DNA from 2 places in the Enterobacter huaxiensis genome. Region 2 is predicted to be linked to the other one. Evidence: predicted binding sites of a transcription regulator. Region 2 holds the regulator's gene; the other holds the start of a gene.
The links. The regulator sigma-54, encoded in region 2, starts transcription at its own class of promoters, with help from an activator protein. The targets are predictions, from matches to a motif close to GTTGGCACANNTTTCGCTNT.
Positions count from the first base shown of each region.

Region 1: the regulator sigma-54 is predicted to act here: its motif matches at 2,965-2,984, upstream of glnK (P-II family nitrogen regulator).

Region 1 is NZ_CP043342.1:3,668,675-3,676,125, reverse strand. It holds gene D5067_RS17585 (SmdA family multidrug ABC transporter permease/ATP-binding protein) at 1-1,040, shown strand, start outside; gene D5067_RS17580 (SmdB family multidrug efflux ABC transporter permease/ATP-binding protein) at 1,033-2,814, shown strand; gene glnK (P-II family nitrogen regulator) at 3,035-3,373, shown strand; gene amtB (ammonium transporter AmtB) at 3,409-4,695, shown strand; gene tesB (acyl-CoA thioesterase II) at 4,790-5,650, opposite strand; gene D5067_RS17560 (YbaY family lipoprotein) at 5,855-6,382, shown strand; gene D5067_RS17555 (MGMT family protein) at 6,416-6,727, opposite strand; RNA gene ffs (signal recognition particle sRNA small type) at 6,897-6,993, shown strand; gene D5067_RS17545 (hypothetical protein) at 7,250-7,451, shown strand, end outside.
Region 2 is NZ_CP043342.1:533,369-540,819, forward strand. It holds gene elbB (isoprenoid biosynthesis glyoxalase ElbB) at 1-609, shown strand, start outside; gene mtgA (monofunctional biosynthetic peptidoglycan transglycosylase) at 606-1,331, shown strand; gene npr (PTS phosphocarrier protein NPr) at 1,369-1,641, opposite strand; gene rapZ (RNase adapter RapZ) at 1,638-2,492, opposite strand; gene ptsN (PTS IIA-like nitrogen regulatory protein PtsN) at 2,538-3,029, opposite strand; gene hpf (ribosome hibernation promoting factor) at 3,112-3,399, opposite strand; gene rpoN (RNA polymerase factor sigma-54) at 3,422-4,855, opposite strand; gene lptB (LPS export ABC transporter ATP-binding protein) at 4,903-5,628, opposite strand; gene lptA (lipopolysaccharide ABC transporter substrate-binding protein LptA) at 5,635-6,189, opposite strand; gene lptC (LPS export ABC transporter periplasmic protein LptC) at 6,158-6,733, opposite strand; gene kdsC (3-deoxy-manno-octulosonate-8-phosphatase KdsC) at 6,730-7,296, opposite strand; gene kdsD (arabinose-5-phosphate isomerase KdsD) at 7,311-7,451, opposite strand, start outside.

The DNA.
Region 1 (7,451 bases), 1.8 Mb from region 2:
ACCCGACGATCTATATCGCAATCGGCACGGCAAATCTGCTGGCGATCGGCGGCGGAAGCTGGCTGGTGGTGCAGGGCTCAATGACCCTTGGCCAGCTAACCAGCTTTGCGATGTATCTGGGGCTGATGATTTGGCCGATGCTGGCCCTGGCGTGGATGTTTAACATCGTTGAGCGCGGCAGCGCCGCCTACACCCGCATTCGCGCCATGCTGGCCGAGGCGCCGGTAGTGAATGACGGCAGCGAGCCGGTGCCGGAAGGGCGCGGCGTGGTGAAGGCCGATATCCAGTCGTTTAGCTATCCGCAGACCGCCCACCCGGTGCTCGAAAACGTCAGCTTTACGCTGCAGCCCGGCCAGATGCTGGGGATTTGCGGCCCAACGGGATCCGGTAAAAGCACCATTCTGTCGCTGCTGCAGCGACATTTTGACGTGACGCAGGGCGATATTCGTTTCCACGACGTTCCGCTGACCAACCTGCTGTTAGACGGCTGGCGCAGCCGCCTGGCGGTGGTCAGCCAGACGCCGTTTTTATTCTCAGATACCATCGCCAACAACATTGCTCTCGGCCACCCTGCCGCGACGCAGGAAGAGATCGAAAACGTGGCGCGCCTGGCCAGCGTGCACGAGGATATTTTGCGTCTGCCGCAGGGGTATGAAACGGAGGTTGGCGAGCGCGGTGTCATGCTTTCCGGCGGGCAAAAACAGCGTATTTCTATTGCCCGCGCGCTGCTGCTGAATGCTGAAATTCTGATCCTGGACGATGCGCTTTCCGCCGTTGATGGACGCACAGAGCACCAGATCCTGCACAACCTGCGCCAGTGGGGAGAAGGGCGTACGGTGATCATCAGCGCCCACCGCCTGTCGGCGCTGACGGAAGCCAGTGAAATTCTGGTATTGCAGCACGGACACATTGCCCAGCGCGGGCAGCACGATCGGCTTGCCGAACAGCCGGGCTGGTATCGCGATATGTACCGCTATCAGCAGCTTGAGGCGGCGCTTGACGATGCCCCAGTACAGGACGAGGAGGAGACGCATGCGTAAGCTCGGAACGATGTGGCCGACGCTGAAGCGTCTTCTGGCCTACGGCTCACCGTGGCGCAAACCGCTCTCCGTCGCCGTGCTACTGCTGTGGATTGCGGCGATTGCTGAAGTGACGGGCCCGCTGCTTATCAGCTATTTCATCGACAATATGGTGGCGAAAAGCTATCTGCCCCTGGGGCTGGTGGCCGGGCTAGGCGTGGCGTACGTGGGGCTGCAGCTGACGGCAGCGGGGCTGCACTATGCGCAGTCGCTGCTCTTTAACCGCGCGGCGGTTGGGGTCGTACAGCAGCTGCGTACCGATGTTATGGATGCAGCACTTCGCCAGCCGCTGAGTGAATTCGACACCCAGCCGGTCGGGCAGGTGATTTCACGCGTCACTAACGACACCGAGGTGATCCGCGATCTGTACGTGACCGTCGTGGCGACCGTGCTTCGCAGCGCGGCGCTGGTTGGCGCAATGCTGGTGGCGATGTTCAGCCTTGACTGGCGCATGGCGCTGGTGGCGATCGCCATTTTCCCGGCAGTGCTGATTGTGATGATCATTTATCAGCGCTACAGCACGCCAATAGTTCGCCGGGTGCGCGCCTATCTGGCCGATATTAACGATGGCTTCAACGAAGTGATCAACGGCATGAGCGTCATCCAGCAGTTCCGCCAGCAGGCGCGCTTTGGCGAGCGGATGGGGGAAGCGAGCCGTTCGCACTATATGGCGCGTATGCAGACGCTGCGCCTCGACGGTTTCCTGCTGCGCCCGCTGCTGAGTCTTTTCTCGGCGCTGGTGCTCTGCGGCCTGCTGATGATGTTCGGCCTGACAACCCGCGGGACTATTGAGGTTGGGGTGCTTTACGCCTTTATCAGCTACCTTGGGCGCCTTAATGAGCCCCTCATTGAACTCACTACCCAGCAATCCATGCTGCAGCAGGCGGTGGTTGCCGGGGAGCGCGTCTTTGAGCTGATGGACAGGCCGCGTCAGACCTACGGAAACGACGACCGCCCGCTGCAAAGCGGCGCGATTGCGTTTGATAACGTCTCGTTTGCCTATCGTGACGATCGCCTTGTGCTGCAGGACATCAATCTGGATATTCCCTCTCGCGGATTTGTCGCGCTGGTGGGGCATACCGGAAGCGGTAAAAGTACCCTCGCCAGCCTGCTAATGGGCTATTACCCGTTAACCCAGGGGGAGATCCGTCTGGACGGGCGTCCTCTGGAATCCCTTAGCCACGATGTGTTGCGTAAAGGCGTCGCGATGGTGCAGCAGGACCCGGTCGTGCTGGCCGATACCTTTTACGCCAACGTCACGCTGGGGCGGCCTTTTACCCAGGATCGGGTCTGGGACGTGCTGGAGAAAGTTCAGCTGGCCGATCTGGCGCGTGGGCTAAGCGACGGTATTAACACGAAGCTCGGCGAACAGGGCAATAACCTCTCCGTCGGGCAAAAGCAGCTTTTGGCGCTGGCGCGCGTGCTGATCGAAACGCCGCAGGTGCTGATTCTGGATGAAGCGACGGCCAGTATAGACTCCGGCACCGAGCAGGCCATTCAGCAGGCGCTGGCCGCCGTCCGTGACCACACGACGCTGGTCGTCATTGCCCACCGTCTCTCAACCATCGTCGAGGCGGATACCATTCTGGTGCTGCATCGCGGCCAGGCCGTTGAACGCGGCACGCACCGGCAGCTGCTTGAGGCTAAAGGGCGCTACTGGCAGATGTACCAGCTTCAGCTGGCTGGCGAAGAGCTGGCTGCCAGCGCGCGGGAAGAAGAGTCGCTTAGCGCCTGATGCACCAAAAACAGGCAACGCGCTGACAGCCTCAGCTGTTGGTGCAAAATGGAAACGCACCCTGCACCGTCATGGTGCGTTTTTTTTCGCCACAACGTGAGAGCGCGCTATTTCAGGCACGTTACGCCGCGTTTCCCCTCTGTTTTCAATTCTGGCACACCCCTTGCAATATCTTTCGTGTTAGCTGCGGCCATTACCGAATTCTGACTGGAGGGGATTTATGAAGCTGGTTACGGTTGTAATCAAACCATTCAAACTCGAAGACGTGCGTGAAGCGTTGTCTTCCATGGGTATTCAGGGACTGACTGTCACCGAAGTGAAAGGCTTTGGTCGTCAGAAGGGTCATGCCGAGCTTTATCGCGGGGCGGAATACAGCGTTAACTTCCTGCCAAAAGTAAAAATTGATGTGGCCATTGCGGACGATCAGCTCGATGAAGTCATCGATATCATCAGCAAAGCGGCCTACACCGGCAAAATTGGCGACGGCAAAATTTTCGTTGCTGAACTGCAGCGCGTCATTCGCATCCGTACAGGCGAATCTGACGAAGCGGCACTGTAAATAACGCCTGGCACACAGTGATAGGGATCGAGAAAATGAAGATAGCAACACTCAAAACGGGTCTGGGGTCGCTGGCACTGCTGCCGGGCCTGGCATTGGCTGCGCCTGCGGTGGCAGACAAAGCCGATAACGCTTTTATGATGATCTGCACCGCGCTGGTGCTGTTCATGACTATTCCGGGCATTGCGCTGTTCTATGGCGGCCTGATCCGCGGCAAAAACGTTCTCTCCATGCTGACGCAGGTTGCCGTGACGTTCGCACTGGTCTGCGTGCTGTGGGTTGTCTACGGCTACTCGCTGGCCTTCGGTGAAGGTAACGCCTTCTTCGGCAGCTTTAACTGGGCAATGCTAAAGAATATTGAGCTGACCGCGCTGATGGGCAGTTTTTATCAGTACATCCACGTTGCGTTCCAGGGCTCGTTCGCCTGTATCACCGTAGGGCTGATTGTCGGCGCGCTGGCGGAACGTATTCGCTTCTCTGCCGTCCTGATCTTCGTCGTGGTCTGGCTGACGCTCTCCTATGTGCCGATTGCGCATATGGTCTGGGGCGGCGGTCTGCTGGCGTCTCATGGTGCGATGGACTTTGCAGGCGGTACCGTTGTTCACATCAACGCCGCTGTAGCAGGTCTCGTGGGGGCATACCTGATTGGCAAACGCGTGGGCTTCGGTAAGGAAGCATTCAAACCGCACAACCTGCCGATGGTGTTCACCGGTACAGCCATCCTTTACTTTGGCTGGTTCGGCTTCAACGCCGGTTCAGCAAGTGCAGCGAACGAAATCGCAGCGCTGGCCTTCGTGAACACGGTTGTTGCCACGGCGGGCGCGATTCTCTCCTGGGTCTTCGGCGAGTGGGCCGTACGCGGTAAACCGTCTCTGCTGGGCGCCTGTTCTGGTGCGATTGCTGGACTGGTCGGTATCACCCCGGCGTGTGGCTACGTTGGCGTCGGCGGCGCGCTGCTGGTTGGCATCGTGGCGGGTCTGGCCGGGCTGTGGGGCGTGACGGCGCTGAAGCGCGTTCTGCGCGTTGATGACCCTTGTGACGTGTTCGGCGTACACGGCGTGTGCGGCATCGTCGGCTGTATCATGACCGGTATCTTTGCCGCGAAATCTCTGGGTGGCGTAGGTTATGCAGAAGGCGTAACGATGGTTCACCAGGTGCTGGTACAGCTGGAAAGTATCGCGATTACCGTCGTCTGGTCTGGCGTGGTTGCGTTTATCGGCTACAAGCTGGCGGACATGACGGTGGGTCTGCGCGTACCGGAAGAGCAGGAGCGCGAAGGTCTGGACGTCAACAGCCACGGCGAGAATGCGTATAACGCCTAATAAACAGCAAAACGGCAACTTCGTTGCCGTTTTTAGTATGTATTCCCTCTCCCCGTGGGAGAGGGTCAGGGTGAGGGCATCAGGCCGCACAACATCACCCTCTGTTACGCATCACCCCTTCCTGCACCGTAGAAGCCACCAGCACGCCGTCCTGCGTATAAAACTCCCCACGCACAAACCCGCGAGCGCTCGACGCTGACGTACTCTCCACGCTGTAGAGCAGCCATTCATTCATATCAAACGGACGGTGGAACCACATGGAGTGGTCAATGGTTGCGACCTGCATCCCTTTCTCCAGGAACCCAACGCCGTGCGGCTGTAGCGCAACCGGCAGGAAGTTGAAATCAGACGCGTAGCCCAGCAGGTACTGATGTACGCGAAGATCTTCCGGCACGGCGCCATTGGCTCGCATCCAGACCTGACGCCTGGGTTCAGCGGTGTGGCCTTTCATCGGGTTATGGAATTCGACAGGACGAATCTCCAGCGGTTTGTCACACAGAAATTTCTCTTTCACCTGAGGGGGCAGCAGATGCGCCAGCGCCCGGGCAATCTCCGTTTCAGATTTCAAATCGTCCGGAGCGGGAGCGGGCGGCATCGTTTTTTGATGTTCGTAGCCCGGCTCCGGCGCCTGGAATGAGGCGGTCATGTAAAAGATCGGCTTGCCATGCTGAATGGCCGCCACGCGGCGTGCGCTGAAGCTGTTGCCGTCGCGTAAAACTTCAACGTCGTACACGATAGGTTTTGCGCTGTCGCCAGGGCGTAAGAAATAGCTGTGAAATGAGTGCACCAGACGGTCTGCAGGGACGGTTTCCTTCGCGGCATACAGCGCCTGTCCCACGACCTGTCCCCCGAAAACCTGGCGTAAGCCGAGATCTTCGCTCTGTCCACGGAAGAGTCCTTCCTCAATTTTTTCCAGGTTCAGTAATGTCAGCAGATTGTTCAGTGCCTGACTCATAGTCGTCCTCAATAAAACGCCGTGGCGATAGATAGGCTGAGTATAACGCAGAAATGAAAGTGGTCCGATGGGTAGATTAGTCTGAATATCGGGACGAAATTAGGCATTAATCAGTGATTTGTGCCACACTTGTTTACGTTATGTGAATGAAACGACATCGGATGGGATCGATCCCGCTGGTGCATTGATGATAAGGAGACTTCAATGAAACTCGTGCCAATGCTAAGTGGTGTAGCTATTGCGGTGGCGTTGTCCGCCTGTGCCGGTAAGAGCGCGCAGGTTCCGGTGCCCACTGCAGATGCGAATGGAATAAACACACTTTCACAGCAGTCCATTCAGCAGCCAAATGTTTCCGGTACTATCTGGATTAAGCAGAAAGTCGCCTTACCGCCAGACGCGGTATTAACCGTAACGCTGTCTGATGCGTCCCTGGCCGATGCGCCGTCGAAGGTGCTGGCGCAGCGTGCCGTTCGTACAGAGGGTAAACAGGCGCCGTTCAGCTTCGTGTTGCCGTATAACCCATCAGACGTGCAGCCCAACGCGCGTATCCTGCTGAGTGCGGCAGTAACGATCAACGACAAGCTGGTCTTTATTACCGATACCGTGCAGGAAGCGGTCAACAACGGTGGGACCAAGGTCGACCTGAACCTGGTGCCGGTGCAGCAAACAGAAGTACCTCTGTCGCCGCAGGCTAATCAGCCAGCGCTGCCTACACCGCCTACTCAGCTGTAATCTCGCCTTACGCCCTCTTCGCTGAAGAGGGCGTCAGTATCTCCAGCGATACTTCTGCAAGTCGATTTGCCCCGATCCCGATACGTGTACCCCCTCTGACAACAGTGCCTGACGCTGGCGCTGCAAATCTGGCCCGGTGAGTGAAATCGCGCCGTGGCGATTTACCACCCGATACCAGGGCAACGTACTTCCTTCCGGCAGCCGTTTCAGCACGCCGCCCACCTGGCGCGCCGCGCGAGGAGAACCCGCAAGCCGCGCAACGTCACCATAGGTGGTGACATAGCCCTCCGGGATAGAGGCCACAATTTGCCATACGCGCTGGGGAAAAGAGTCTTGTTCGTTCATTGTTATTTCGGCCGCGAAGATAATGGCATCATGTTAAACGAAGACTGCGCTGATTGCTGCGCCAGTTTGCGCAATAAACCAGCATCCAGATCTCAGCGGCTTGCAATTGCTGGGCAGCACAGGGATAATGCGGCTGCGCGTTGGTTATCAACGCTCTCAATGGGGGCTCTGTTGGTTCTCCCGCAACGCTACTCTGTTCACCAGGTCAGGTCCGGAAGGAAGCAGCCAGGGCAGACGACGTGTGTGCCGGGATGTAGCTGGCAGGGCCCCCACCCATTTCTGCCCCCTTCACATCCTCAGCGTACTACCAGCTAAAATAACCTTATTAAAAAAAGGCCTTTTCTCGCGCGTGTAATATATCTTTCATTCACTTGAAATATTATTGTCATAAACCTGTAATAATAGACTGTCATTTTATTATTGGGCGTCTTTTTTCTGTCATAAGCAAAAAATATATATCTGGATTAGCAAGATAACTTCGTGTATTAAATAAAGAACTTATTCCGAAGGGAAGTGATAATCATGGCCACTGCGGTACTAAACGTTAAAATTGATGAAGCGCTTAAAGAAAGACTTCGCCACTATGCCGAAGTGAATAATGAGAATTTAAGCGTGACCACAGAGAAACTGCTGCTGCTGGCATTTGAAGCAGTAGAAGAGGCGGGAGTATCGGAAGAGGATATCGATAATCAGCATACGGAAGAAGAGAGCGTATCTCCATTTA
Region 2 (7,451 bases):
GGTTCAGAAATACATGAAGCCGTATTAACGCTGCTGGCATTGTCCCGACGGGGGGCTGAGGTTGTCTGTTTCGCGCCGGATAAAAAACAGGCGGACGTCATTAATCATCTGACCGGCGAGCCGATGGCAGAAGCCCGCAGCGTGCTCATTGAAGCGGCGCGCATTGTCCGGGGCGAGATTCATCCGCTGGTGCAGGCGGACGCTTCGGCGCTGGATGCGCTAATTGTGCCGGGTGGTTTTGGCGCGGCCAAAAACCTCAGCACGTTTGCGGCTCAGGGGGCGGAATGTCAGATCGACCCGGATCTGAAAGCGCTATCGCAGGCCATGCATGCGGCCGGAAAACCACAGGGCTTTATCTGTATCGCACCGGCGATGCTGCCCCGAATCTTTGAGTTCCCCCTGCGCCTGACCATCGGAACGGATATTGATACCGCTGAGATCGTCGAAGAAATGGGGGGTGAACATGTCCCCTGTCCGGTCGATGACATTGTGGTCGATGAAGAGAACAAGATTGTCACCACCCCTGCCTATATGCTTGCGCAGAATATTGCCGAGGCGGCTACCGGCATTGAAAAGCTGGTGGACAGAGTGTTGGTTCTGACTGAATGAGCCGCAAATTCTCCGCGGGTGCGTGGCTAAAGCGCATCCTGCTACGTATTGTGCTCGTGCTGGCGGTGTTCTGGGGCGGCGGGATCGCCCTGTTCAGCATTCTGCCGGTACCGTTTTCGGCCGTGATGGTTGAACGTCAGCTCAGCGCATGGTTCACGGGGGATTTCAGCTACGTCGCCCACTCTGACTGGGTGAGCATGGATGAGATCTCGCCGTGGATGGGGCTGGCGGTGATTGCCGCAGAAGACCAGAAATTCCCGGAGCACTGGGGCTTTGACGTCGCGGCAATTGAAAAGGCGCTGGCGCATAACGAGCGTAATGAGAACCGCGTGCGCGGGGCATCTACGCTTTCACAACAGACAGCCAAGAATCTGTTTTTGTGGGATGGCCGCAGCTGGATGCGTAAAGGGCTGGAAGCGGGGCTGACGCTGGGTATCGAAACGGTCTGGAGCAAAAAACGGATTTTGACCGTTTACCTGAATATTGCCGAGTTTGGCGAGGGCGTATTTGGTGTTGAAGCGGCGTCACAACGTTATTTCAATAAACCAGCCAGCCGGCTAAGCATGTCAGAGGCCGCGCTGTTGGCTGCCGTTCTGCCGAACCCCATCAAATTTAAGGCTGGTGCGCCGTCAGGGTACGTGCGAAGCCGTCAGGCATGGATTATGCGCCAGATGCGTCAGCTGGGTGGGGAAGGGTTTATGGAGAGAAATAAGCTGATGTAGGGCGGGTAAGCGCAGCGCCACCCGCCAGAGACAGGGTTCAGTCTTCGTCAAACCCGGCGTTAAACAGGGCAATCACCGCCGCCAGCGCCTCTTCTTCCTGGGGACCGGTCGCCTCGACTTCAATCTGCCGGCCTTTGGCAGAGTCCAGCATCAGCAGTGCGATCACGCTGTTGGCCTCTGCCTCCGTGCCTTCATCGTTACGCAGCAGAACCTCCGCATCAAAACCCTGCATCAGTTCAAACAGCTTCATCGCCGGACGGGCGTGCATGCCCAGCTTGTTGGTGATTTCGACGGTCTGTTTTACGGTCATGTTTTACGTTTTTCCAGCGTGCGATGACGGGACTGAACGTTCTTCCCGCGCGAGCGGAAATAGTCGGCCAGCTGTTCGGCAATATAGACCGAACGATGTTTACCGCCGGTACAGCCAATCGCCACCGTCAGGTAGCTACGATTGTTTGTTTCCAGCATCGGTAACCATAGCTCAAGGTAGCTGCGCGTCTGGTAAATAAAATTGTGTACTTCTGTGTGCCTGTCGAGGAAGGCCGCCACGGGCTTATCCAGACCGGTCATTGGACGCAGTTTGGGATCCCAGTGCGGGTTCGGCAGGAAGCGTACGTCGAAAACATAATCCGCATCGATAGGTATGCCGTGCTTAAAGCCGAAGGATTCAAACACCATCGTCAGCTCGCGCTCACGCTTGCCGAGCAGGCGGGTACGCAGCATTTCTGCCAGCTCGTGCACGGACATTTCTGAGGTGTCGACAATCAGATCGGCACGGGAGCGCAGAGGCTCAAGCAGATCGCTCTCTTCATCGATGGCGCTTTCCAGAGAGAGATTTTTACTGGAGAGCGGGTGCAGACGTCGGGTATCGCTGTAGCGACGGATCAACGTGTTGCGGTCAGCATCAAGGAACAGCAGCTGCGGCGAGAAGCACTCCGGCAGATTGCTCATTGCCTGCTCAAACACTTCGGGTGATTCAGGCATGTTACGGACGTCAATGCTGACCGCCGCAGAGATTTGTCTGTCCGCAAGCGTCCGTGCCAGTTCGGGTAACAACACGACGGGCAGGTTATCTACGCAGTAAAAGCCCATATCTTCCAGCGCGCGCAGGGCCACGGACTTTCCCGACCCTGAACGGCCGCTGACAATCATCAACACCATGTTCCGTTTCTCCTCAGGACAACAGATGTAAACGCCATCCCCCGATTATGCATTATCCTGATTGCCTTCTGCTTCGGTGATTATCTGGTATAGCTCTTCATCACTTTGGGCTGAGCGCAGGCGACGACAAATGGTTTTATCGGCCAGACGTTTGGCAACCAGCGACAGCGTATGAAGATGCGTTTTCGTCTGGTCGGCCGGCACCAGCAGCGCGAAGAGGAGATCGACGGGCTGGTTATCAATGGCGTCGAAGGCGATAGGCGTTTCCAGCTGGACAAATACGCCGACGGCACGCAGGGTGTCCTCTTCCAGTTTGCCATGCGGGATCGCAATGCCATTGCCGATGCCGGTACTGCCCATTTTTTCACGGGTCAGGATCGCTTCAAATACTACCTGTGGCGGCAGGCCCAGCTGCTTTGCGGCCAGTTCACTGATGATCTCCAGCGCACGTTTTTTGCTCTGGCAGTGAACGCCACTGCGGGTACATTCCTGGTTCAGGACATTGCTCAGTTGAAGAGCGGAATCGTTGTTCATCATAATTTCACCTAAGCGCTAACCGTACAAATGGCCTGTTGTGTTTTACAACAGGCCGTCCTGCACCCGTTAACTGCCCGGACAATTAGTGTTGTTTCAGTTTATCTTTATGTTTATTAAGCTGTCGCGCAAGCTTATCAATCAAGCCGTCGATAGCCGCGTACATGTCTTGCCCTTCCGCACTGGCATGGAGTTCACCCCCGTTCACGTGCAGGGTTGCATCCGAGATATGAGTCACTTTCTCCACTTTCAACACAATATAGACCTGATTGATCCTTTCGAAATACTGCTCGAGCTTCGCGAACTTCGTGTTCAGGAAATCGCGTAATGCTTCGGTGATCTCGACATTGTGTCCTGTGATGTTGAGCTGCATAGTGTCTTCCTTATCGGTTGTGTCAGACCAGCTGTTTACGCTGGTTAGACGGCGGAATGGATAAAGACTCTCGATACTTCGCAACAGTACGACGTGCCACCATAATACCCTGGTCGGACAGCATGGTGGTTAACTTACTGTCACTCAGTGGCTTCGCGGGGTTTTCCGCGGCGATCAACTTCTTCACCAGCGCACGGATTGCCGTCGACGAGGCTTCGCCTCCGCCCTCGGTACTCACATGGCTTGAGAAGAAATACTTAAGCTCAAAAATACCGCGCGGACTGTGCAGATACTTCTGCGTGGTCACGCGAGAAATGGTTGATTCGTGCATCTCGACGGCCTGGGCGATATCCGCCAGTACCATCGGTTTCATAAACTCTTCGCCCTGCTCAAAGAAAGCCTGCTGCTGCTCGACAATACAGCGGCTTACGCGCAGCAGCGTATCATTTCGGCTCTCCAGACTTTTGATCAACCAGCGTGCTTCCTGCAGATTGCTGCGAATGTACTGATTGTCGGCGTCATTACGCGCGCTGGTGCACATGGAGGCATACTGCTGGTTGATTTGCAGGCGAGGGATGCTGTCAGAATTCAGCTCTACGACCCAGCGGTCGTTATGTTTTCGCACCAGCACATCGGGGATCACATATTCGGGTTCGCCGGTCTGGATCGACTGGCCGGGGCGCGGATCGAGGGATTGGATCAGGTTAACCGCTTCTTTCAGCACCTCTTCCTTCAGGCGCGTGACGCGCATCAGGGTGCGAAAATCGTGGTTTGCGAGCAGATCGAGATGGCTGCTGATGATCACGCGGGCTTCGTCAATCCACGGCGTCTCTTTGGCAAACTGAGACAGCTGGATCAGCAGGCAGTCGCGGAGATCTTTTGCGGCCACGCCGACCGGGTCGAAACGCTGAATGCGCTTCAGCACGGCCTCGATCTCTTCGAGTTCGATCTCATCGTTGCCGATGCTTTCCAGAATGTCGTCCAGCGTGACGGTCAGATAGCCGGTGTCATCCACGGCATCGACAATGGAGGTCGCAATAGCGCGATCGGTATCGGAGAAGGGAGTCAGTTCAACCTGCCACATCAGGTAATCCTGCAGCGACTGGGTGGTTTCTCCCTGATAGACCGGCAGCTCGTCGTCCTGGTAGTCTGCACGCGTGCCGGAAGGGGTCCCGGCGGTGTAGATTTCATCCCAGCTGGCATCAAGCGGAAGCTCATCCGGCATCTCTTTTTGTTCGAGTGCATCAACGGAGTCGAGCGTTTCAGTGTCTTGTGTTTCCTGGGTATCTACCTCGTCATGAAGATCGGTTTGCTCCAGCAGGGGATTACTGTCCAGCGCCTGCTGGAGCTCCTGCTGGAGTTCTAACGTGGACAGCTGCAGCAGACGGATCGCCTGCTGTAGCTGCGGCGTCATTGCCAGTTGTTGGCTGAGCCTTAATTGCAAACCTTGCTTCATGTTCAGAGCATTTTTCTCCGGTCCGGCGTTATGTTACCTCTACCCTATCAGAGTCTGAAGTCTTCCCCAAGGTACACGCGCTTAACATGCTCATCTTCGAGGATCTCTTGCGGTGTTCCGTGGGCGATCAGATGGCCCTGGCTCACGATATAAGCACGTTCACAGACGGCCAGCGTTTCACGGACGTTGTGGTCGGTGATCAGTACGCCAAGCCCGCTGTCACGAAGGTGCTCGATAATACGTTTGATGTCGATAACGGAGATGGGGTCAACGCCCGCGAAGGGTTCATCCAGCAGGATGAATTTCGGGTTTGCTGCCAGCGCGCGTGCAATTTCCACGCGGCGACGTTCCCCCCCGGACAGCGCCTGCCCGAGGCTGTCGCGCAGGTGTTCGATATGAAACTCTTCCATCAGCTCGTTGGCACGATCGTGGCGCTGTTCGTTAGTCAGATCGTCACGGATCTGCAGAACGGCCATCAGGTTATCGTAGACGCTCAGGCGACGGAAGATTGACGCTTCCTGAGGCAGATAGCCGATACCACGACGCGCGCGGGCATGCAGCGGCAGCAGGCTGATGTCTTCATCATCAATGATAATGTTGCCTGCATCGCGTGGCACTATACCCACCACCATATAGAAGGTGGTGGTTTTACCCGCACCGTTAGGGCCAAGCAAACCGACAATTTCACCGGAGTTGACAGTCAAACTGACGTCTTCGACGACGCGACGGCCCTTATACGCTTTCGCGAGGTTTTTTGCAGTTAATGTTGCCATAACGAATTAGTTACTCTTCTTTTGTGCCGGAGCCTGGCCTTTGCCTTTATCCTGCAGCTGCGACGGAACAAGCACGGTAGTCACGCGTCTGCCTTTCTCGCTGGAGGCCTGCATTTTCTGCTCTTTCACCAGATAGGTGATCTTGTCGCCGGTGATATTGCTGTCCAGCTGTTCCAGATAGGCGTTGCCTGTCAGGATGACCAGATCTTTTGCCAGCTCGTAATGCATATGCGACGCCCGGCCTTTAACCGGTTTGCCGTTGTCCTGCATCTGGTAAAACGTGGCCGGGTTGCCATAGCCATCGATAATCTCTTTGCCCTGTTCGCCACCCGGACGGGTAACGACCACTTTGTCGGCATTGATTTTGATCGTGCCCTGGGTCATCACGACGTTGCCGGTAAAGGTGACGACGTTACCCTGCATGTCCAGAGACTGCGTATCGGATTCAATGTGAATCGGCTGCTCAGTATCGCCAGTGACAGCAAGCGCGGGAAGACTGGCTGCCAACAGTGCGCTGGCGATAATAGCTTTAAGGCTGAGTTTGTTTGTTTTGAATTTCATAGGAGGTTCTAACCTTTTCAATCAGCTCGGCGTTTTTGCTGCGTAAGTTCCCGCGCATTCTCAGACCGCTGGAATTAAATGTTGTGCCATACAGTGTGACCAGATCCTGCGACGTGACATCCTGGGTGACCAGGTTTATCTGGGCATTATCCGTCGTGATTTTGCGCAGTTGAGAGTCTGCGGTCAGGGCGTTGACTTCAACGTGGCCATACAGATAAAGCATACGGTCATTCGTCAGTTTTGCCCGGTCAGATTTGATCGACCACGTCGGGACTTTGTTCGTATCAAATGTGGTCATCAACGGTTGGGTAAACCACGAGATGCCGTCATCTGAAAAATATTCGACATGCTGGGCAATCAGGCGATAGTTCAGGGCGCCTTCCGGGCTATACACCACCGTGTCACTGTGATCGCTTTTGTAGGTTGGCTCGCCGGTATTGACCGTTTCTGTTTGCGGATCGTCACGGTCCGCAAGGTTCACGCCAATCAGTATTAGCGCGACAAGCGTCAGCAGAATGATAACCCAGCGTCTGGTTTTACTCATATCGATTGCCCTTTGGCCTCATCAAGCTTGCCCTGCGCCAGCAAAAGCAGATCGCAGACTTCACGGACCGCTCCGCGCCCCCCGTTGATATGGGTGACGTAGTCAGCGCGCGGGATCAGCAACGGATGCGCATCGGCAACGGCTATGCTCAGACCCACTTCAGCCATCACTGGCCAGTCGATCAAATCATCCCCAACATAGGCCACGTTCTCAGGTGCGACAGCCAGTTTTCCCAGCAGGTCGTTAAAAGCAACCATCTTGTCGGATTGCCCCTGATACAGATGGGTAATGCCCAGCGTTTCGCAGCGGTCTTCTAATAGTTTAGCTTTCCGGCCGGTGATGATAGCAACTTCAATGCCGGACGTGAGCGCGCAGCGAATACCGTATCCGTCGCGCACGTTAAATGCTTTCAGCTCTTCGCCGTTATTGCCCATGTAAATCAGGCCATCGGAGAGCACGCCATCCACATCGAGGATCAACAGACGGATGTTTTCCGCCTTTGCCATCATGCTGGTGCTTACCGGGCCATAACAGGTTGCAAGGGATGCACCCGCATTACTCATTGTCTTATCCTTCATTACACTACGCCTGCGCGCAGAAGATCATGCATATGTACCACACCCAGCAGTTGGTCGCCATCGGCAACCATCACTGCGGTGATATGACGGGACTGCATCAGGTTCAGCACATCCACCGCGAGGATGCCCGAACGCACGCG